DNA from 3 places in the Undibacterium sp. 5I2 genome. Region 3 is predicted to be linked to each of the others. Evidence: predicted binding sites of a transcription regulator. Region 3 holds the regulator's gene; each other region holds the start of a gene.

Region 1 (7,365 bases), on a different contig from region 3:
TGAGAATAAGGCGGCGTTCTTGTTCGAATAAACTGGGCCAGATGATCACATTGATCGAGCCGGTTTCATCTTCGAGCGTGATGAAGATGACCCCATTGGCCGTACCCGGGCGTTGCCGCATCGTGATGATGCCGCAGCCGCGCGCGAACTGGCCGTTGGCAAAAGTGTTCAGTAATTCTGCCGGTAGAAAACGTTGGGCCAGCAGTTGTGGGCGTAATAAGGAGAGCGGATGTCCTTGCAGGCTCAAGCCTTGAGTGCGGTAATCATGCGCAATTTCATCGGCCAGACTGGGGGCAGATAATTGCGGCAGCGCTTCTTCTATCGTAGTCGGTCGCAGTAAATCGCGCTCGGGCAAGGCCCCGACGGCTTGCCACAAGGCTTGGCGACGATGACCGGCGAGACTTTTCAGGGCGTTGCCGGCTGCCAAGATGTGCAGATCATGGCGAGTCAATTCGGCGCGTCTGGCTAAATCGGCGACGTCGCTGAAAGTGCCACTTTGTCGCGCTACCATGATGCGTCGCGCGCTCGTCGCAGGCATGCCGCTCAGCAGTGACAGTCCTAGCCTTACCGATGGGCTGCCGGTAGCGGTGTTTTCCAGGCTTGAATCCCATTCGCTACACAGGACATCAATGGCATCGACTTGTACCTGATGGCGGCGCGCATCTTGTATCAATTGCGCCGGCAAATAAAACCCCATAGGTTGGGAATTGAGCAGCGCACACAAAAACACCGCCGGCTCGTGACATTTGATCCAACTGCTGAGGTAGGCCAAAATCGCAAAACTGGCCGAATGGCTTTCTGGAAAGCCGTACTCACCGAAGCCTTTCATTTGCTCGAATATGCCTTCGGCAAATGCGCGTGAATACTGATTGGCCAGCATGCCGTCAATAATACGCTCGCGATAGCTGTCCAGGCCACCTTTACGCTTCCAAGCAGCCATGGCACGACGTAAGCCATCGGCTTCACCGGCCGTGAAATTGGCAGCTAACATGGCAATTTGCATCACTTGTTCTTGAAAAATCGGTACGCCCAGGGTGCGCCCCAGCGCCTTTTGCATGGCCGGATCGTGTTGGGTTTCGATGGCTTCCAAACCCTGACGGCGGCGCAGATACGGATGCACCATGCCGCCTTGTATCGGTCCCGGGCGGACAATCGCTACTTGTACTACGAGGTCGTAGAATTTTTGCGGTCGCAAGCGGGGCAACATGCTCATCTGCGCCCGCGATTCAATTTGAAATACCCCGACCGTATCGGCGCGACAGATCATGGCATAGGTGGCGGCATCTTCACGCGGAATCGCTTGCATGCTGCGTGGTTTGCCGGGCAGACCAGCCATTAGCGTGAGGGCGCGCTGCAAGGCTGAGAGCATGCCGAGGGCGAGGATATCGATTTTCAGTATGCCTAAGGATTCGAGATCGTCCTTATCCCACTGGATGACGCGGCGATCTTTCATCGCTGCATTTTCTATCGGTACCAATCGCGACAACTTGCCGCGCGCGATCACAAAGCCGCCGCTATGCTGCGATAAATGTCTGGGAAAGCGGAGTAATTGTGTCGCCAAGGCAGCCCATTGCCGTGCCAAGCGCGATTCGCTGTCCACGCCGCAGCTTGCCATTTGGGTGAGCAAATCGGCTGTGCTGTCGAACCAATGTAAAGATTTGGCCACGGCCTCGATGATGGCGGCATCAACCCCGAGCGCTTTGCCGACTTCACGCACGGCACCGCGCGGCCGGTAAGTATGGATGGCGGCGGTCAGCGCGGCACGATGATGTCCATACTTTTGGTAAATATATTGAATCACTTCTTCGCGCCGCTGATGTTCGAAATCGACATCGATATCGGGCGGTTCGCCGCGCTCTCGGGAAATGAAGCGTTCGAACAACAGCGTCTGCACGCTAGGATCGACCTCGGTGATGTGCAGGCAATAACACACCACGGAATTGGCAGCCGAACCGCGTCCTTGGCATAAAATACCGCGATGGCGCGCGAAGCGCACGATGTCATGCACGGTCAAGAAATAAGCTTCATAGGCCAGATCATTGATGATGTCGAGTTCGTGCTCGATTTGTCGGGTAATTTCGTCGGCCACGCCATGTGGGTAACGTCGTTGCGCACCGCGATAGACTTCATGGCGCAGATGGGTGGCGGCGGTCAAGCCATCCGGCACCACTTCTTGCGGGTATTCATAGCGCAATTCATCCAGCGAAAAATGACACAGCGCGGCGACCACCAAGCTTTCTGCCAGTGCGGCAGGCGGGTAGAGATTAGCCAGCCGTAAGCGTGAGCGCAGATGTTGCTCGGCATTGGCAGCCAATTGATAACCGCATTGTTCGACTGGCGTGCCGAGGCGGATCGCGGTCAAACTGTCTTGCAAAGGTTTGCGCGAACGCAGATGCATGCAGACCTGTCCCAGTGCCACTACCGCCAAGCCGTAGCGTTCGGCGATATGTTCAATGTGTTGTTCTTGAAAGGCGTCGGCCGCTTGCATGAGCAGCGTCAGACCGAGCCGCGCGCGTGGGCCGAAGCTGTGTGCCAGCCACGCCGCTTGTACGGCCAGCAGCTCGGCTTGCAAGGGATAGGCCGGTACCAAAATCAGCAAACAGTCGGGCAAGCCGCGCAAATGCGCATAATCGGGCGGCGGCATGGTGAAATCTTCCGGTGTGAGCAAGTAGCTGCCTTTGCCGCAGCGACTGCGTGCCAGCGTGATCAGTTCAGATAAGTTGCCATATCCTTCGCGGTTACAGGCCAGTGCGAGCAAGGTCAGCGTTCCTTGTGGCGCGCTCAATTTGAAATGGCTGCCCAAGATATACGGCAAACCTTGTAATTTCGCTTCATCATGGGCGCGCACCACGCCAGCCAGCGAGCATTCATCGGTGATGGCCAGGGCACGATAATCGAGTTGGGCGGCGCGTTGTACCAATTCTTCCGGATGGGATGCCCCATGCAGGAAAGTGAAATTCGACAGACAGAATAATTCTGCATAGTCGGGCAAGCGGGTGCTGTCGCTGTCTGCCGTCATCCGAATACCCCGTGCAGCAGCCAACTGGCCTGTGCTGCAGTGCCACTGCGCGGGCGATAAATCCAGTAGCGCACATGGCTGGCACTGACGGCGATGAAATAGTCGCGCAGCTCGGTTTGCTCGCTCCACCAAGCGGCCTCGATTCTTTCCGGCGCTGAAATAATATTCAGTGGCGAAGTGAAGTAGGGCCGGTGTTGACGCACTTGTAAGGGTGCTGCCGTTGCCAACAACCAAGCTGGGCGTAGTAAAGTGGGCGTCGGCAGCAGCTTGGACGGGGCTTTTTCCAGCGCGGAAATCCAACGATTGGCGAGGTCGGGACGATGATCAGCCAAGGGGGCGGCCTGCAATACCTGATCGGCACCAAGACGAGTGCTCAATAAAGCCAGTAAATGGTGATGATCTTCGGGCTGCCCGCCCGGCTCGGCAAACAGGGAGGCACTCTGTGGTGCCGCGGCTTGGGTTCGTGGTACCGTCAGTTGTAACGCAATGACCGGTGCAATGAAGTCGAAGCGATGGAGTTTTTCATGTAGCAATGCCAGCAATTGCTTTTCTTGTGCTCCGGCCGGCAAGCTGATATCGAGTATGCTGGCGGGAATGGCATTGCGCCCACGCTCATGGGACAGAGATAGACGTAGCATTAACGCGCTCAGGCGGTGTGCCGCCAGCCAGCCATGCAATTGTGCCAATAAACTTTGGCAATGTTTGAGTAATAAATCACTGCTATCCAAACGTTCCGGCAATTCCAGTCGCGCTTCAAATTCGTCAGGAATAAGAATCCAGATCGGGGCCGTTGCCGTTGCTGCGTAAACCAGATCGAGTTCAGCCATGAAGGCCAGACCGCAGCGTCGTTGCAAACCGGGGCGCGGCAAGGCGCGCAGCTCGCGCAAACAGTAGCAGCCTAAGCCATGCAATAAGTCGCGCCAAGTGTGGGCGCTGTCCAGTAATGTCACGGGTAAGCGGTCGAGCCGGCGCGCTAGTCGCGCTGTTTGCAAGCAAAGTTGCCCGGCGCGGCCTTGGCGCGTGGCATCGAGTGCCAACAAGCAGGCGGCTTTGGCATGCGGTGCGCAGCCCAGGCTGACTTGGTAGCCGAGTGCGGCCATGGTGGCGCGGATGCGGCGGCGCAAGGCTGGCAAACCGCCGAACAAGCGCAAGCTGGCCCCGACATTGAGCACCAGTCTGTCGGCATCGATCAGACTGACTTGTGGCGTGTATTGTAAGAGGGCGCTTGCGGCTGCCAGCAGCGCCGCTGCTTGCTTGTGCATATCTTGCTCGAAGATTTTTGCCGTCGGCATAAGCATTTGTACTGCGCCGCTACGCATGCCGGGCACGATGCCGGCCTCTGCCGCGCTGGCCGAACAGGCAGTAACGCTTTGCTGTGCTAATACGACGTGGCCGAAGAGTGCTGCGCGATGCTGCCAGTGCGGTATAAATACTTCCAATTCCAGCGCTCGAAAGTGTAGGGCGATCCACATTTCCATTGGCCTCACCCTCTCTGTAGTTGCACTTGTTGAATGGTGCTGCGCGGCGTGTTCAAGCCGGCCGCCAGATACGGATGATCGGGTAAATACAGGGGAATCGGTATCTCGTGTACAGCACCGCGGCGCTTGAGTATGCGTAGTTGCAAACCAAAGCTCATATTACTCACCCGAATACGTAGCGGTGCAGGCGAGGGCTGTTGTGCGGCGGAAGCGGGGCGGATCAGACAAAACAAGGTGTCGGAAGTGTTGGCGGCGAGCTGCAGTCGGCGCAAGGCTTCGTGACGTATCTGCGTTTGCCATAACAACAGTACCGCACAACTGCCATGCCGCAAAATTTGTTCGGCCGCCCATAGTCCATCGGCTTGGGTTTGGCTGCGTATCCACAGCAATTGTCGGTTCGGTTGTCGTTCGCACCAGCCTGAGGCTTGTGGTACGTAGGGTGGGCATAACAAGGCCAGTGGCCGCGGCCCTGCTTGCCGCAGGGCCGGCGCGAGCAAACGCAATTCTGCCGTGCCGCTTTGGTCAAGCAAAATTTCATTGATTTGCCCCAGCGGCCAACCGCCGGCGAGTTCTCGGTTCAACGCCAGATGACCGCTGTCTATACTGGGCCGGTCGGCCCGCGCGACTTGCGAAGCGCGCCACAAGGCCGGATGAATTGCTTCCATGGTAGGGGCGCTGGCAGAGATGGTCGAAAGCAAAGGCATGATGGGGAGGGGATCGTCGCGAGTGATAAAAAATACTGATTGAATATACAGTATATTGTCCTATCTTGAAAAATCCAAGCCCATAAAAGATTTTTTTCGCCGCAAGAGTTCCTTTCCGCGCAGCATAAGGAGCGGAGCAAAGGAAAAAGTGGGGCTTGTCGTGAATGTGCGACAAAAATATAACTACTGATTGTTTATACAGTATTTTGTGTTAAAGTCGCTTCATGGACGAACGAAGAGCGCTGCTCAAGGATGTCCTTGACCAAGTTATTCTTCCTTTTTCTGATCTGGAGTATTCCATGACACACTTCGAACCGACTGTTGATACGCGTATGAGCCTGCAACTGACACCAAACTCCTTCATGCTGCGGCTGGGTCGCCGCGAAATTTTCGTTTGCCGTGATTTTCGCCAACGCTATTACTCAGTCAATCCGCTGTTTGATTGTTCTACGGGTATACAAGCCGGCCATCTGGAAATTTTATTTTGTAAGAAATGGCTGATTATTTTATCCAAAGCCAAGTGGTGAACAGGCAGCCCTGATGTGGCTTGTGAGTTAAGACAACGCAGCAGTGCGCCTCAGTGGCGGCGGGCAAACCGCTTGGATTAAATTTGCGCTTCCTTAGGCTACGGGGGCTTTGCCGCGTCGTTCCTGCGCGCTTTTGGCAGGAATCCAGCGACGTTCGTGGTTAGCTTTAAATGCCAGAAATGATGACGTTTTTAGTGCTAAAAACGACATTAGGGGTCTGTCGGGCTTAGGAGTAATCGATTCCCTAAGTCCGACAGACTTCTGGATTCCCGCTAAAATCATACGGGAGCGACGAGGCATGCGGTGTTTTAGGTAAAAAAAGTGCCTATCAGGCTTTCGCGACAGCGCTCTGAGCGCCGAGGTTTTACCTGCACATCTGATAAAAACGCGTCGTGACAGCCGGTCTTAAACTCAGGAACCTTGCCAAACCCATGCAAACCTCAAGGCACTGAAATGGCATCTGGAAAATAAAAAATCCGCTGATCTTCACAAGGAAAATCAACGGATCAGTATTCTTGGTTGCGGGGGCAGGATTTGAACCTACGACCTTCGGGTTATGAGCCCAAAACTAGAGGGGCTTAAAACCAAAATATTCAATAAAATCAATGGCATGCCATACCCTGACTTACCGCATTATACCGGAATTTACCCACTCAAGTGCAGCAAATTTGCAGCAGAAATTCCGCCGCCCGCCAGATCAAAGTAAATCCTGGTAACTGGTGCCTATACGTTTAGCAGTCATGTGACTGCTAACAACGGAACCATTCCCATGGAAGCACTTCTTTCTCCTAAAACTTTAGCTTTAGCACTCGGCATTGCCGAACAAACGATTTATAACCGTCACGCCACAGGCGGAGACTTACCTCCCGTCGTCAAACTCGGTCGTTTAATCCGTTTCCGGCCAGCCGATGTGCAACACTGGTTGAACCAGAAGCAGCAAGCAACGGCACCTTTAACAGCAGCTTCACCATCGCAAGCATCAAGTCCACGTCGTCGAGGCCGTCCAACCAAGGCCGACCAAATTATAGCTCGCCGCAACCTATGAATTTCTAACTTACTTATCACTTTCCGCTCGTGTATCGCTAATTCAACACCCAAAGGAGGGGCCGACCGAAGTCGGCCCCGTGAATCAATATTCATGCTAAACATCTAGCCTTCATCTACTTGTATTACACGGAGTACTCGCCAAAGCACCCCATGTCACATCACCTCCTGGTCGGTCGCCAAACCTTCCAGGCACATCATTTCACTTGTAAGGCTATATTATCCGGTGGTGTTTCCCAGTAGCAGATTCGCTAACTCGCCTCCACATGCCCATGCAGAGGAAAGCTCAACTAAATTGACTGGTATCACCGCTTAACCATAGTGCATCCTTATTTTTTATATGCAGGTTTCCACCCTGAACAAAATAAGTATCCACGACAGGTCACCCACTTAGACAAAACGACGATGAACAGCGCATAACGTGTGCGGCACGAAATCAAACAAACGTAGTTTTCAGCTACCGACGCTTTTGGGCGCCCGCGGATGGGAGAATGTCCCGAAGACCTCATCCTTGTTTATTTGTACGTCTACCTGGACTTTTACATCACACACTTTATGCACCTCTTGAAAGCCGGTGCCCTACCTGAGTTCCC
Region 2 (8,145 bases), on a different contig from region 3:
GCGGCCGGCATACAAATGCTCACGCTGCACGGCCGTACGCGCGCCGACGCTTACCGCGGTGAAGCGGAGTACGACACCATCGCCGCCGTCAAAAGCGCGGTGCGCATACCGGTGGTGGCCAATGGCGACATCACTACGCCGGAAAAAGCGCGCCACGTGCTGGCCGTGACCGGTGCCGATGCCATCATGATCGGCCGCGCCGCGCAAGGCCGGCCATGGATCTTCCGCGAAATCGAACATTTTCTGCGCACCGGTGTGCATTTGCCGCCACCGCTGATCAGCGAAGTGCGCACTTTGATGGATGGCCACCTGCGCGCCCACTATGCGTTTTACGGCGATTATCTCGGTGTGCGCACGGCGCGCAAGCATATCGGTTGGTATGTGCAAGACCTCATCGGCGGCGAACAATTCCGCCAACAAATGAATCTATTAACCGACTGCGAACAACAACTGGCCGCAGTCAGTCATTTTTTTGATGGCATGGCAGGGGAACGGTTACAATACCGGCCCTTTGAAGAGAAAATGGCGGCATAAACAAAATCGACAAAAGCATCCGTTTGTCTACAACGCCATCCGCCCGGCATAACCGAACAGTGATTAAAACAGCATGAGCAAAGATAGTATTCAAGACGCCGTCCATAAAAACCTGGAAAAGTATTTCCGCGATCTCGGTGAGCAACCGGCATCAAATATCTACGATATGGTGGTACTGGCAGTAGAAAAACCGATGTTGGAAATGGTGATGACGCGCGCCTCCAGCAATCAGTCGCAAGCCGCCGACATGTTGGGCATCAATCGCAACACCCTGCGCAAAAAATTGCAGCAGCACGGCTTGCTGTAAGCAGCACGCCACCGATTGCACGCCACCCGTTTCTTTACTCTCTCACTCCTTTAATCATGATTAAACAAGCCCTTATATCCGTCTCCGACAAGACCGGCGTGCTCGATTTTGCACGTGAACTGACGGCGCTCGGCGTCACACTGTTGTCCACCGGCGGTACTGCCAAATTATTGGCCGACAACGGCTTGGCCGTGACCGAAGTGGCCGACTACACCGGTTTTCCGGAAATGCTCGACGGTCGCGTCAAAACCCTGCACCCGAAAGTCCACGGCGGTATTCTGGCGCGCCGCGATTTTCCGCTGCACACCGCGGCCTTGGCGGAACACGCCATCCCGACCATCGACATGGTAGTGGTCAATCTCTACCCATTCCAGCAAACCGTCGCCAAAGGCGAGTGTTCCCTCGAAGATGCGATTGAAAACATCGACATCGGCGGCCCGACCATGTTGCGTTCGGCAGCGAAAAACCATAAAGACGTTACCGTCATCGTCGACCCGGCCGATTACAGCGTGGTGCTGGCCGAAATGAAAGCCGCCGCCAATGTAGTGAGCTACGAAACCAAGTTTGCACTGGCCAAGAAAGTGTTCGCTCACACCGCCCAATACGACGGTGCCATTACCAACTATCTGACCAGCTTGGGCGCAGACAAAGCACATGCGACCCGCAGCGCCTATCCGCAAACCCTGAACCTGCATTTCGAAAAAGTGCAGGAAATGCGTTACGGTGAAAACCCACATCAGTCGGCCGCGTTTTACCGCGATCTGCATACGACTGCCGGCGCCCTGGCCAATTATCGCCAATTGCAGGGCAAAGAGTTGTCCTACAATAATATCGCCGATGCCGATGCGGCTTGGGAATGCGTTAAATCGTTTGACGCATCGGCTTGCGTCATCGTCAAACATGCCAACCCTTGCGGCGTCGCGCTTGGCGCCACACCGTTTGAAGCCTATAGCAAGGCATTGCAAACTGACCCAACCTCAGCCTTCGGCGGCATCATCGCCTTTAATCGCGAGCTCGATGGCGCAGCGGCGGAAATCGTCGCCAAACAATTTGTTGAAGTGTTGATCGCACCATCATTCAGCGCCGAAGCGAAGCAGATTTTCGCCGCCAAACAAAATGTTCGTTTGCTCGAAATTTCACTCGGTGACGGCCTCAATCAATACGATTTCAAACGCGTCGTCGGCGGCTTATTGGTACAAGCACCGGACGCTAAACATGTCACGCAAGAAGAATTACGCGTGGTCTCGAAGTTACAACCGACACCAACACAAATGGCCGATCTGATGTTCGCCTGGCGCGTGGCCAAGTATGTGAAATCGAATGCCATCGTTTTCTGCGGCAATGGCATGACCTTGGGCGTCGGTGCCGGCCAAATGAGTCGTATCGATTCCGCGCGCATCGCCGCGATCAAGGCCGACAATGCCGGTTTGAGCCTGACTGGTTCGGCCGTGGCGTCGGACGCCTTCTTCCCATTCCGTGACGGCCTCGACGTCGTCGTCGATGCCGGCGCGACGTGCGTGATTCATCCGGGTGGCTCGATGCGCGATCAAGAAGTCATCGATGCCGCCGACGAACGCGGCGTCGTCATGGTCTATACTGGTACACGTCACTTCCGCCATTAAACCCATGCCCGGCCGGCAGCCATCGCTGCCGGCCGGGCCGGACCAGCAGCAATGAAAATTCTCGGCATCGATCCCGGCTTACGTACCACCGGCTTCGGACTCATCGAACAGCATGGCAGCAAACTCAGTTACATTGCTTCCGGCACGATCAAAACCGCCGACGGCACGCTGCCGGAACGTTTGAAAACCATCTTGGCCGGCGTCTCTGAAATCGTACGCACTTACCGGCCCGATACCGCCGCCATCGAAAAAGTCTTCGTCAATGTCAATCCACAATCGACCCTGTTGCTCGGCCAAGCTCGTGGCGCGGCGATTTGCGCGCTGGTATCAGCCGACCTGTGTGTAGCCGAATACACGGCCTTGCAAGTCAAGAAAGGCGTGGTCGGTCAGGGCCGCGCCAGTAAAGAGCAAGTGCAGGAAATGGTGAAACGCCTGTTGCTGCTCTCCGGTACCCCCGGCAGCGATGCCGCCGATGCGCTGGCAGTGGCGATTTGTCATGCCCACAGTGGTGAAGCGCTGGCGATACTCGCCGCCTTTGCACCGGAATTGGCAAAAAAAGGCGTGCGCGTCAAAGCCGGCCGTTTGATCGGATAACACGGCAAGAACTGATGCAGAAAAGTCGGCACAGAAACTCGTCAAGCGCGCCGGAATCGTTTACTATCACTGCTTATGCATACAGTATGAAGGTCGTCTTATGATAGGTCGCATCGCAGGCATCCTGCTCGAAAAAAATCCGCCGCAATTGCTGATCGATTGTCATGGTGTCGGCTATGAAGTCGATGTTCCCATGAGTACCTTTTACAATCTGCCACCCAATGGTGAGAAAGTCACGCTGCTGACCCATCTGGCGATCCGCGAAGATGCCCACGTGCTGTTCGGTTTCGGCAGCGCCGAAGAACGCACCACCTTCCGCCAATTGATCAAGATCAGCGGCGTCGGTGCGCGCATGGCGCTGGCGATTTTATCGGGCATGTCGGTGGCCGACTTGGCGCAAGCGATTAGCCTGCAAGAAGCCGGGCGCTTGACGCGTGTGCCTGGTATCGGCAAAAAAACCGCCGAACGTCTGCTGCTCGAACTCAAAGGCAAGCTCGGTGCCGACCTCTTCAGCAAACCGAGCGGCAGCGCCGGCGACCACAGCCCCGATATTCTCAATGCCCTGCTGGCACTCGGGTATTCCGACAAAGAAGCGACGCTGGCGATGAAGTCGGTCACGGCCGGCAGCGGCGTGTCAGACGGCATCAAACTCGCGCTCAAAGCGCTCTCGAAAGCGTGATGTTGCGATGAGCATACAAACCGAAAACCTGTTTTCCGAAGTCAGCGAAACCCGCATCATCGCCGCCACCCCCAGCTCATCGACCGAAGAAGCGGTAGAACGCGCGCTGCGACCGAAGCAACTCGATGAATACGTAGGCCAAGAAAAAATCCGCGCCCAGCTGGAAATTTTCATCACCGCCGCGCGCCAGCGCGGCGAAGCGCTCGACCATACCCTGTTGTTCGGTCCGCCTGGGCTAGGCAAAACCACGCTGGCACACATCATCGCGCGCGAGATGGGGGTCAGTCTGCGCCAGACTTCTGGCCCGGTACTCGAGCGCGCCGGCGATCTGGCCGCCCTGCTGACCAATCTGGAAGCCAATGATGTCTTGTTCATCGATGAAATTCACCGGCTCTCCCCGGTAGTCGAAGAAATTCTGTATCCGGCTTTGGAAGACTATCAAATCGATATCATGATCGGCGAAGGACCGGCGGCGCGCTCGGTGAAACTCGATTTGCAACCGTTTACCTTGGTCGGCGCCACCACCCGCGCCGGCATGCTGACCAATCCGCTGCGCGACCGCTTCGGCATCGTCGCTCGCTTGGAATTTTATACCACCGAACAATTGACGCGTATCGTCATCCGCTCGGCCGCCCTGCTCAAAGCACCGATCGATCAAGAGGGTGCGCACGAGATCGCGCAACGCGCACGCGGCACCCCGCGTATCGCCAACCGCTTGTTGCGGCGCGTGCGCGACTATGCCGAAGTCAAAGGCAATGGCGCAATCAGCAAAGCGATCGCCGATGCGGCGCTGTGCATGCTCGATGTCGACCAGGTCGGTTTTGATCTGATGGATAGAAAACTGCTCGAAGCGATTTTGTTCAAATTCGGCGGTGGCCCGGTCGGGCTAGATAATGTCGCCGCGGCCATCGGCGAAGAGCGCGATACCATCGAAGACGTGCTCGAACCCTACCTGATCCAGCAAGGCTACCTGCAGCGCACGCCACGCGGCCGTATCGCCACGGCGCTGGCATACAGCCACTTCGGCCTGCCGCCACCCGGTGGCGAACCGCCCGGCTGAAGCAGCAAACAAAAAAAAAGCACCCGAAGGTGCTTTTTTTATACTCTGTTCAACAGCAAGCTTGCGCTTGCCGGTGATTAGAATGCGTGACGGATACCGACGTTGACCATCGAATCAGTCAAGCCCAAGCCAGATGCCAGACCGCCGGCATTGACGCCAGCATCGTTCGCTACGCGCGAAACGGATGTGTAGACATTAGTACGCTTCGACAAAGAATGTGTGTAACCGAGAGCCAATTGTGTGCTCTTGTTGGCTGTAGTCACAACATCGTTCTTTACGCCAGTAACCGAAGCAACAACCGCACCGGCTGCGCTGACTGGTACTGTGACGCCCAAGCTCCACAGTTTGTAGGCTGTTTTGTTGTCGTCAGAAGAAACTTTACCGTAGGAAGCAGCAGCTTTGGCGACAACGAAGTCATAAGTTGCACCGGCGAAAACATGCTTGATTACATTGTTGGCGACGCCAACTGCAGCAACATCTTCAGCATGGTAAGCAACAGTAGCGTACAAAGGACCCGCTGCGTACGAACCGGAAGCACCGATACCGCGGCCTTTAGTTGCATCACCAGCGGCTTCGCCGAAAGTGTAAGCAGCCGAACCTGTGAAACCGCTCAGGTTAGTTGTCGTGTAGTTGATGGTGTTAGTCGAACGTGGGTTGGTTGCGAAGAACAAGTTACCCAAGCCGGTTGCGCTGGTGCTTTGATGCGCAGTGCCGCCGATGATACCTGTGCTGAACGGGTCGATGGAATCGACTGCATCAAACATAGGCTTGTTTTGACGACCGAGTTGTACGGCACCGAAGTTACCGGACAAACCAACCCAAGCAGCGCGACCGAATGCCAGACCGCCTTGAGCGGAAGCACCTGTGTCAGCATTGACGCCCATTTCCAATTTGAAATTTGCTTTCAAACCGTTGCCCAGATCTTCGGAACCTTTGAAACCGAGACGCGAACCCGATTGCACACCGCTATCGAGCGAGAAAGTTTTGCCGGCACCGTTGCCGCCGTTGTTTTCACCTTGCAAAGCCATGTCCAGTACACCGTACACGGTCACGTTGGATTGGGCTTGAGCGGCACCTGAGATGGCAGCCAGAACGGACAAAGCGATCAGTGTTTTTTTCATATATTTCTCCAAAGGATATCGATTTAATTTTAACTACAGTAAGCACGAAACGCGCAGATCAGATACAGATGTGAGCAAGAAACGCGTTGATACTTGAAAACTACAAATTCTGCGTGATAAGAACTAAACGTATTTGACCAAAAATGCGCCCCTAGCACCAAGTGAAATCGACAGTTTTGGCCGTTTACAGGCTGATATTGTCGCAAATTAGCAACAAAAGTTGCCTTTATACAATTAAAAAAGCTGCCCGCAGGCAGCTTTTTTTTCCAAGCGAAATACAGGGCAATGCTTAGAATGAATGCAAAACACCAAGTGCTGTACGGGTGGCAGAACTATTTCCAGCGGCAATGATACCGAGTGACAAGGCCGTGTCTTGCGCATTGCTCGAACCGGCTTTAGCGTAGGTTAAGGATGCATAGGCGATGGTGCGTTTGCTCAGAGCATACTTGCCGAGCACGATGTATTGGTCTGCTTTGCCATCAAGCAAACCGTTCATGTCGCCCGACCGTTTGGTGCCGTAGTAAGCGCCGGTAATCGTTGCTTGCGGCGTGAAAGCGTAATCAACCCCCAGGCCGGTGACGGCGATCTTACGTTTATCGGCATTCAAAGCCAGGGTTGCGCTGACCGGAATCAGAATGGCACCGTCGATTTTGTTGTGCGAATAGGTTGCGCGCAAAGTAACACCCGGCACCACCATGTATTTCAAACCAGCAGCCCAACCAGCCAACTCCGAAGTACCGGTGACGTCTTTCAGCTTAGCATACGACAAGGCCGCGCCATTGACGCCATCGGTGAAGAAACCGGACAAACCGGCATAGCTGCTGGCACCGGTATCGCCGGCTTTTTCACCGAAGCCATACATGGCGGCGGCACCGAAGCCGGACATGTTTTGGAATGGAGAAACGTATTTGATCGAATTATTTTGACGCAAAGCCGTGCCGCCTTGGTTAGTACCGAAGCCCCCGAACAAGGAACCGGCATTCAAGGCACTAAACATCACGTTCGGGTTGCTGCCGGCATGCGCCAGGCTGATCGGATCGGCCAAACCGACCGAATCCACGCCGAGAATATTGTTGCGACCCATGGTCACCGTACCGAAGTTGCCCGACAAACCAACCCAGGCGAGGCGATCGAACAAGGATGTGCCGTTGCCGCCTTGAGTAAACGAATTACCACCGAAACCAGCACCGCCTACGCCGGTATCATTGGCCAGCGTGCCTTCCAAATTGAAAATGGCTTTCATGCCGCCGCCAAGATCTTCGCTGCCTTTGAAGCCCCAACGCGAAGTCAGCAACTGACCGGCATCGAGCGTGACCTTGCTGCCGCCGGTCGCGGTTTGATTGGTGTTGTACATCGTTGCCGCATCGATGATGCCATAGACGGTAACACTCGATTGAGCCGATGCAGTGGCTGCACAAGCGCTCAGTACAGCCAAGGCGATAAGTGATTTGTTCATTGTCATGTCTCCAAATTTATTGTGATATCCGGCGAAAGAAGCGGCTCTAGGTGGCGGCTTTAATTTGTCACGGTCTTGCAAAAAAACTTCAAAACCTGTTGATTCAGAAGTTAAAACTGATTGAACCAAACTCCTTGCGTTTCAGCAAAGATAATTTGCGCACGATCGTTTCTAAATGTCAGATGCGTCGCTTAACAGCAACAATGCAGGTGATTTACGTGCTTTTAAGCAAATTAAATTTCCAGAAAGTGGCTTCTGACCAAATACTTTAATTTATCAAAAGACAATTTTTTGCTTTACAAACGCGATGCATGGAAGCACGCAGTATCAATCGCCACGAAATTGACTTGAAACAAGTTTTATTGCGCCTGCACAAAATACTACCAGCGCTGAAGTGTTTTACAATAGCCACTCCATCGATCACGCCTCCACACTGCCATGCCCTTCGCCAGACTAGACCGCTTCATCCTCACTGTAGACCGCGCTTTACGTACCGTGACGGCGCAGGCACACAGTGCGCGGCCCTATCCGGCGCAGCTCTGTGCGGCCGATCAACTAAATGATGCCCAGCAGCGCCACAGCGCGGCGCTGATGCGTATCAATCATGTCGGAGAAATTTGCGCGCAGGCGCTATACGATGCGCAAAGCGCGTTTTCGCACACGCCGCAAGTGGCGCAGCAATTGCAGCATTCGTGTCGGGAAGAAGAAGATCATCTGGCCTGGACGGCGGAACGGCTCAAGGAATTGAATTCGCATACCAGCTTCATGAACC
Region 3 (8,145 bases):
AGCCTTGGTTGCACAAGATGGCGAACGTTTGGCTGAAATGACCCGTCAAGACATGGCCCAGCGCGGCATGAATGTCACGGACGTGCCATTCCCGCTGGAAATGTTTGCAGCGCAAGCAGAGCGTCGTGTTCGCCTCGGTTTGATCTTGGCTGAATTAGTGAAAGCCAATGGCTTGCAAGCAACTTCGGAGCAAATCAAAGCCCAGGTAGAAGATTTCGCGCAAAGTTATGAAGACCCACAACAGGTCGTCAAATATTATTTCAGCGATCGTAACCGCTTGGCTGAAGTCGAAGCCCTTGTATTAGAAGAAAACGTCGTCAACTATGTGCTTGGCAAAGCGAAGGTAGCAGATAAAGCTGTACCGTTCGACGAGCTCATGGGTAACAACGCTCAAGCTTAAGTTTAAAAAAAGGAAATCACATGACAGGCATCATCCGCAATTCGGCGTTGGATACAAATATGCTGGGCATGGTGCCTATGGTGGTCGAACAGAGCGGGCGTGGCGAGCGTTCTTACGACATCTATTCGCGTCTGCTCAAAGAACGTGTGATTTTTTTGGTCGGTCCGGTCAACGACCAGACCGCCAACCTGGTCGTGGCGCAGTTGCTGTTCCTCGAGAGTGAAAATCCGGAAAAAGATATATCTTTATATATCAATTCCCCCGGCGGTTCGGTTTCGGCAGGGATGGCGATTTACGATACCATGCAATTCATTAAGCCTGATGTATCCACGCTGTGTACTGGCTTGGCTGCCTCGATGGGTGCGTTTTTGCTCGCCGCTGGTGCTAAGGGTAAGCGTTTTTCTTTGCCGAACTCGCGCATCATGATTCATCAGCCTTTGGGTGGTGCCCAAGGGCAGGCGTCGGACATTGAAATTCAAGCGCGTGAAATTTTGTATCTGCGCGAGCGCCTCAACGGTATACTTGCTGAAAAAACCGGTCGTAGCCTCGATCAGATTGCCAAAGACACCGATCGTGATAATTTCATGTCGGCCGATACGGCAGCTGAGTATGGTTTGATCGATAAAGTTCTCACGCACCGCGTGTGATTGCTTGAGTTCAAATGAACGCCCGTTACCCAAAAGGTCGGGCGTTTTTTCATTGAATCGGTTTGCCAATTCACCTGCATCAATACCGGTAGCAATGACGTAAACGGTTTTTGCGGGTAAGATGCATCTTATTGCTATGCAAGCAAGCACCGCAAATGTTGAAAATGACAGATCAGCGTTCCCCCTCATTAACTTTGTTTCTATACTCGTATCATGCCCGATAAAAAATCCTCCAGTGGTGAAAAGCTGCTCTATTGCTCGTTTTGCGGTAAGAGTCAACATGAGGTTAAAAAACTCATTGCAGGGCCGTCAGTCTTCATTTGTGATGAATGCATAGATTTATGCAATGACATCATTCGTGATGAAGTCGCCGATATCGATAATATCGCCAGCGCCAGAACCGAATTGCCAACGCCGCAGGAAATCACCGAGTTGCTTGATCAATATGTGATCGGGCAAGTTAATGCCAAGCGTATCTTGGCTGTGGCAGTCTACAACCACTACAAACGCCTCAAGCATTTGGGTAAAAAAGACGATGTTGAATTGGCCAAGAGTAATATCTTGTTGGTCGGCCCTACCGGTTCCGGGAAAACATTGTTGGCGCAAACCTTGGCCCGTATGCTCAATGTCCCGTTCGTGATCGCCGATGCGACCACCTTGACCGAAGCCGGCTATGTTGGCGAAGACGTAGAAAACATTATCCAAAAATTGCTGCAAAATTGTAATTACGAAGTAGAGCGCGCCCAAAAAGGTATTGTCTACATCGATGAAATCGACAAAATCTCACGCAAATCGGATAATCCTTCGATTACCCGCGATGTTTCCGGTGAGGGTGTGCAGCAAGCCTTGCTGAAACTGGTAGAGGGCACCATGGCATCGGTGCCACCACAGGGTGGCCGCAAGCATCCTAATCAGGATTTCATTCAGATCGACACCACCAACATCATGTTCATCTGTGGCGGTGCCTTCGATGGTTTGGCTAAAATCATTTCCGATCGTTCTGAGCGCAGCGGCATCGGTTTCTCGGCCAGTGTCAAGAGTCAGACTGAAAGAAGTGCCAGCCAAGTCATGCTTGATGCTGAGCCGCAAGATTTGATTAAATTCGGTCTGATTCCGGAATTGGTCGGCCGTTTGCCGGTGATTGCTACTTTGAGTGAACTCGATGAAGCGGCTTTGATTCAAATTTTGGTTGAGCCAAAAAATGCCTTGATCAAGCAATACGGTAAATTGCTGGAAATGGAGGGCACGGAACTCGAGATACGTCCGGCGGCACTGCAAGCGATTGCCAAAAAAGCCATTGCCCGCAAAACCGGCGCACGCGGTTTGCGTTCTATCCTTGAGCACGCTTTGCTCGACGTCATGTATGACTTGCCGAGTCATCAAAACGTTGAGAAGGTCGTGATCGACGAGGGAACCATTACCAATGGTGCCAAGCCTTTGTTGATTTACCACGAAAAAGCGAAAGTTGCTGGTGCCTGAACAGCATTTGCTGTGATTGATAGAAAAAAGGGAAGAAATTCCCTTTTTTTACGTGCCGAGCCAACGCGTTTTTTTGAATCGCAGTAGAATGAACTCAGACCATGCGTCTGGCTTCCAGTAAAGCTGCGTAGCCCGAGCTGCGCTCTGCGCAGCTTTTTTTATGGTTTTTTTTTAACTCTGGGCTTGTGTTTTGGCCTTGTGCGCCAACATTAACAACTAGTATTTTTGAAAGGTGCGCCATGACAACTACTCTGATTACCGAGCAAATCCAACTGCCCTTGCTGCCATTGCGGGATGTGGTTGTATTTCCGCATATGGTCATCCCCCTGTTTGTGGGGCGACCGAAGTCAATCAAGGCGCTTGAAGCCGCGATGGAACAAGGAAAGAGCATCATGCTCGCGGCCCAGAAAGCGGCTGCAAAAGATGAGCCTTCTGCCGATGATATCTACGAAATTGGCTGCGTAGCCAATATTTTGCAGATGCTTAAATTACCCGACGGCACCGTTAAAGTGTTGGTCGAAGGTGCGCAACGCGCACGTATTCACAAGATTCACGACACAGAATCGCATTTTTGGGCCGAACTGAGCCCTGTGGCTGCCGAAGAAGAAGATGATTCGGAAGTCGAGGCGATGCGTCGCGCCATCGTTCAGCAATTTGATCAGTACGTCAAACTGAATAAAAAAATTCCACCGGAAATTCTCGCTTCCTTGTCCGGTATCGATGATGCCGGCCGCTTGGCCGATACCATTGCTGCACATTTACCGCTGAAGTTAGAACAAAAGCAAGTGATCCTCGAGATTTTCAGCGTCGCCAAGCGACTCGAGCATTTGCTCGGTCAATTGGAAGGTGAACTCGATATTCTGCAGGTAGAAAAACGCATCCGTGGTCGCGTCAAGCGCCAGATGGAAAAATCGCAGCGCGAGTATTACCTCAACGAGCAAGTCAAAGCGATACAGAAAGAGTTGGGCGAAGGCGAAGACGGTGCCGATATCGATGAACTCGAAAAGAAAATCGTTGCCGCCAAAATGCCGAAAGAAGCGCGCGACAAAGCCATGAACGAGTTGAAGAAACTCAAGATGATGTCGCCGATGTCGGCCGAAGCCACGGTGGTGCGCAATTACATCGATACCATCGTCGCCTTGCCATGGAAAAAGAAATCCAAGGTTAATAATGATCTGACCAATGCCGAGAAAGTGCTCGAGGATGAGCATTACGGCCTCGATAAGGTCAAAGAGCGCATTCTTGAGTATCTCGCAGTCCAACAACGCGTAGACAAACTCAAAGCACCGATATTGTGCTTGGTGGGGCCTCCTGGCGTCGGTAAGACTTCGCTGGGGCAATCGATCGCCCGCGCGACCAATCGTAAGTTCGTGCGCATGGCCTTGGGTGGGGTGCGTGATGAAGCGGAAATTCGCGGTCATCGGCGCACTTACATCGGCTCCATGCCAGGCAAGATTTTGCAAAGCCTGGCGAAGGTCGGTGTGCGTAATCCATTGTTCTTGCTCGATGAAGTCGATAAGATGGGCGCCGATTTCCGTGGTGATCCTTCATCGGCGCTGTTGGAAGTGCTCGATCCTGAACAGAATCATACATTTTCCGATCATTACATCGAAGTCGATTTCGATCTCTCTGATGTCATGTTTGTGGCAACCTCGAATTCTTACAATATCCCGCCGGCGCTGCTCGATCGGATGGAAGTGATTCGTTTGTCCGGCTACACGGAAGATGAAAAGACCAGCATTGCACAACGTTATTTACTGCAAAAACAAATCAAAAACAATGGTTTGAAAGAAGCGGAGATCAGCATTGCGGAAAGCGCGATTCGCGACATCATTCGGTATTACACGCGTGAAGCCGGTGTGCGCGCCTTGGAACGAGAAATTTCCAAGATTTGCCGTAAGGTCGTCAAGATGTTGCTGCTCAAGAAGACCGAAAAGAAAGCCACGATCAATTCTAAGAATCTCGACAAGTACTTGGGCGTGCGTCGCTATGACTTCGGCGTAGCGGTCAAGGACAATCAAGTTGGTCAAGTGGTTGGTTTGGCTTGGACTGAAGTCGGCGGCGATTTGCTGACGATAGAAGCCGTGGCCATGCCGGGTAAGGGTGGCGTGATACGCACCGGCACCCTCGGGGATGTTATGAAAGAGTCGATTGAAGCTGCGCGCACGGTCGTGCGTAGCCGCGCCAAGCGCCTCGGCATCAAGGCGGATGTGTTTGAGAAAAGCGATATTCACATTCACGTTCCTGAAGGCGCGACGCCGAAAGATGGTCCCTCGGCCGGTATTGCGATGACCACTGCCTTGGTCTCGGTGTTTACCGGTATTCCGGTACGGGCCGATGTCGCCATGACGGGTGAAATCACTTTGCGTGGTGAGGTTTTACCGATTGGTGGCTTGAAAGAGAAGTTACTGGCGGCACATCGCGGCGGCATCAAAACCGTCTTGATACCAGAAGAAAATGCCAAGGACTTGACCGAGATTCCCGATAATGTGAAAAACAAACTCGAAATCATTCCGGTGCGCTGGATTGATAAGGTGTTGGAAATCGCACTCGAGCGTATGCCGCAGGAATTGCCCGAGCCTGAACTGGTGGCGGCGGTGGCTGTTGCCGCTGCAGCTGCAGTGGTTGAGCCGGTGGTTGATCTCACCGTGGTCAAGCACTGAGCCTTACTTGAATAAAAAATGCCCGCGCAGTGTACTGCGCGGGCATTTTTTTTGGCACCAAACGGCGTACCGATCAGCTGCAGATCACACCCAATTGCGCATCAGGCCGACGGCCAAGCCTTCGAGCGAAAAATCCTGTTCCTGGTCATCGATGCGGATGGTCGAATAATCGGGGTTTTCCGGGATCAATTCTATGCAATTACCGGTCTTTTTGTAACGTTTGACGGTAACATCATCACCGAGGCGGGCGACGATGATCTGGCCATTGCGCGCTTGATCTGATTTTTTAACTGCCAGCAGATCGCCGTCGAGGATGCCGGCGTCGCGCATCGACATGCCGCGTACCTTGAGTAAAAAATCGGGCTTGGCAGAGAATAAGGCCGGATCGAGTTGATAGCTGGCTTCGATGTGCTCGCTGGCGAGTATCGGTGAGCCGGCGGCGACGCGCCCGACCAGGGGTACGCTGAGCTGCAGCAGCGCCGCCGGCACGGCGAAGTGTGCGCCGGTAATGTGGCTGGACAAGGCTGATTCAAGCAGGCGAATGCCGCGCGAGGTGCCGGCGGCGATTTCGATCACACCTTTGCGTGCCAGTGCTTGCAAATGCTCTTCGGCGGCATTGGTCGAGCGAAACCCGAGCTCATTGGCGATTTCGGCGCGGGTCGGGGGGAATCCGGTATTGTGGATCGCGTCTTTGATCAGATTTAGGATTTGTTCCTGGCGGGCGGTCAGCTTAAGCATGAGGTGGCGGCGCACGTAATTGCGCTGTATATATGAACAGTCTGTATTTTTATACAGTGTCGCATTATGTGCAAGGAAATTCTGCTTTGTTTGCCTTAGCGGCCGTCAATCTCTGTTCCGTAGTCGACAAGTGAGGGAAGTGATTGAATGAAATGAAAAACTGGGTTACACTTGTTGGCTTTCCTCTTCCTGCACTCGTCTTGACGCCGAGGCAGGCTATTTTATTGTCCACAAGGAGAATATATGCGTCATTATGAAATCGTATTTATCGTACATCCCGATCAGAGCGAGCAAGTGCCTGCAATGATCGAACGTTACAAAGCCAGCGTTGTTGCACGTGGTGGTCAGGTTCACCGCGTTGAAGATTGGGGCCGTCGTCAATTGGCTTACATGATACAAAAATTGGCTAAAGCACACTATGTTTGCATGAACATTGAGTGCGATGCAGAAACATTGCTTGAGCTGGAAACAGCATTCAAATTCAATGATGCGGTTCTGCGTCACCTGACAGTCAAACTGAAAAAAGCTGAAATCACTCCATCGCCAATGATGAAAGCGGTTCAGAAAGAAGACGCAGCAAAAGCTTCGCGCGTCGAAGCCCCGGCTGCTTAATTCGTTTGATTTGAAGAAGGTCGTCTGAAAAAAGAGTGAATCACCTCCAAGTTGTTGCGCGCATCATAGAGAAATCGCCGTTGCGCTACACCCCAGCCGGTATACCGATCGCATCTGCTACTTTGATGCACAGTTCCCGGCAGGTCGAAGCCAACATCGAGAGATTGGTCGAATTTGAAATGACTGCGCAAGCCGCAGGGCAAATTTCAGCACAGTTCGCCAGCTTGCCGATGGAAGTAGAGATGGTTTTCACTGGTTTTTTAGCACGCAAAAATCGCAACAGCAAAAGTCTCGTGTTTCACATCAATGAAATCGGGACCAATTTACTAGATTAGGAGCCAAAAATGGCATTCGGTAAAAAATTTGATAAAAGCAAACTGAAGCAAAAGCGTCAGCAACAAAACCCTTTGTTCAAGCGCAAAAAATTCTGCCGCTTCACAGCAGCACATGTAGAAAAAGTTGATTACAAAGATATCGACACCTTGAAAGATTTCGTGCAAGAAAACGGCAAAATCATGCCAGCACGTTTGACTGGTACGAAAGCTTTGTACCAACGTCAAGTTGACACGGCGATCAAGCGCGCACGCTACTTAGCGTTGTTGCCATACACTGATCTGCACACAGCGTAATTGACGGCAAGGTATAGGAGAAAAATATGCAAGTTATTCTGATGGATAAAGTCGTTAATCTCGGCAACCTCGGTGATGTAGTTCGTGTTAAAGATGGTTATGCACGTAACTTCCTGATCCCACAACGCATGGCTCGCCGTGCGACAACAGCAGCGATCGCCGAATTCGAAGCGAAGCGCGCTGAACTCGAAAAAGCTGCAGCAATCAAATTGGCAGCAGCTCAAGCTCAAGGCGAAAAACTGGAAGGTTCTACCGTTCAGATTTCCCAAAAAGCTGGCGTGGATGGCCGTTTGTTCGGTTCTGTCACGAACTCTGATATCGCTGAAGCCTTGGCTAAGCAAGCTTGCGTAGTTGAAAAATCGCAAGTGCGTTTGCCACAAGGTCCGTTGAAAACAACGGGCGATCACGCGGTAGCTGTTGCATTGCACACAGACGTCGTTGTGAACATCACCGTAACAGTAGTTGGCGAGCACGCATAATTGCTGTAAAGTGAAGTAACAAAAAAAGCCGGGGATGACCCGGCTTTTTTCATGTGCGCTAGAAATTATTTATACCATTTCGATGCCTGTTTGCATTGTTGTTTAAAATAAACTCTCAGCGTTCTCCTCGTATGTAATCGTTTTGTAACATGATTTAGCAGGTATAATGCGCGCCATGAAAGCCGCTTCTGATCCGCAACTTGACGCTATTCGCGTCCCTCCTCACTCCATAGAAGCAGAGCAATCTGTTCTTGGCGGCCTGTTACTTGATAATGCTGCTTGGGATCGTATTGCTGACTTCATCAGAGAGGAAGATTTCTATCGCTATGATCACCGCATTATTTTTCAATGCATGATCAAGCTCATCAATTCTTCTCGTCCAGCTGACGTGATCACAGTCTTTGAGGCGCTCAGCAGCGTGGGCAAAGCCGATGATGTTGGCGGGCTCAGTTACCTTAATGCATTGGCGCAAAATACGCCCTCAGCCGCAAATATCCG

The links. The regulator LexA, encoded in region 3, represses DNA repair genes until DNA is damaged. The targets are predictions, from matches to a motif close to ACTGTATNNNNATACAGT.
Region 1: a site for LexA is predicted at 5,236-5,253, ahead of imuA (translesion DNA synthesis-associated protein ImuA). Genes of this name have one in related genera too.
Region 2: a site for LexA is predicted at 3,126-3,143, ahead of ruvA (Holliday junction branch migration protein RuvA). Genes of this name have one in related genera too.

What each region holds. Positions count from the first base shown of each region.
Region 1 is NZ_JASJVS010000094.1:333-7,697, forward strand. It holds gene QN359_RS18875 (error-prone DNA polymerase) at 1-3,019, opposite strand, end outside; gene QN359_RS18880 (DNA polymerase Y family protein) at 3,016-4,497, opposite strand; gene imuA (translesion DNA synthesis-associated protein ImuA) at 4,503-5,201, opposite strand; gene QN359_RS18890 (hypothetical protein) at 5,501-5,728, shown strand; gene QN359_RS18895 (helix-turn-helix domain-containing protein) at 6,498-6,773, shown strand.
Region 2 is NZ_JASJVS010000011.1:37,320-45,464, reverse strand. It holds gene dusB (tRNA dihydrouridine synthase DusB) at 1-534, shown strand, start outside; gene QN359_RS06095 (helix-turn-helix domain-containing protein) at 608-841, shown strand; gene purH (bifunctional phosphoribosylaminoimidazolecarboxamide formyltransferase/IMP cyclohydrolase) at 898-2,463, shown strand; gene ruvC (crossover junction endodeoxyribonuclease RuvC) at 2,515-3,057, shown strand; gene ruvA (Holliday junction branch migration protein RuvA) at 3,158-3,736, shown strand; gene ruvB (Holliday junction branch migration DNA helicase RuvB) at 3,744-4,796, shown strand; gene QN359_RS06070 (porin) at 4,874-5,917, opposite strand; gene QN359_RS06065 (porin) at 6,207-7,373, opposite strand; gene coq7 (2-polyprenyl-3-methyl-6-methoxy-1,4-benzoquinone monooxygenase) at 7,812-8,145, shown strand, end outside.
Region 3 is NZ_JASJVS010000009.1:71,082-79,226, forward strand. It holds gene tig (trigger factor) at 1-400, shown strand, start outside; gene clpP (ATP-dependent Clp endopeptidase proteolytic subunit ClpP) at 421-1,047, shown strand; gene clpX (ATP-dependent Clp protease ATP-binding subunit ClpX) at 1,261-2,526, shown strand; gene lon (endopeptidase La) at 2,766-5,189, shown strand; gene lexA (transcriptional repressor LexA) at 5,274-5,927, opposite strand; gene rpsF (30S ribosomal protein S6) at 6,171-6,539, shown strand; gene priB (primosomal replication protein N) at 6,575-6,874, shown strand; gene rpsR (30S ribosomal protein S18) at 6,884-7,168, shown strand; gene rplI (50S ribosomal protein L9) at 7,195-7,647, shown strand; gene QN359_RS05500 (replicative DNA helicase) at 7,823-8,145, shown strand, end outside.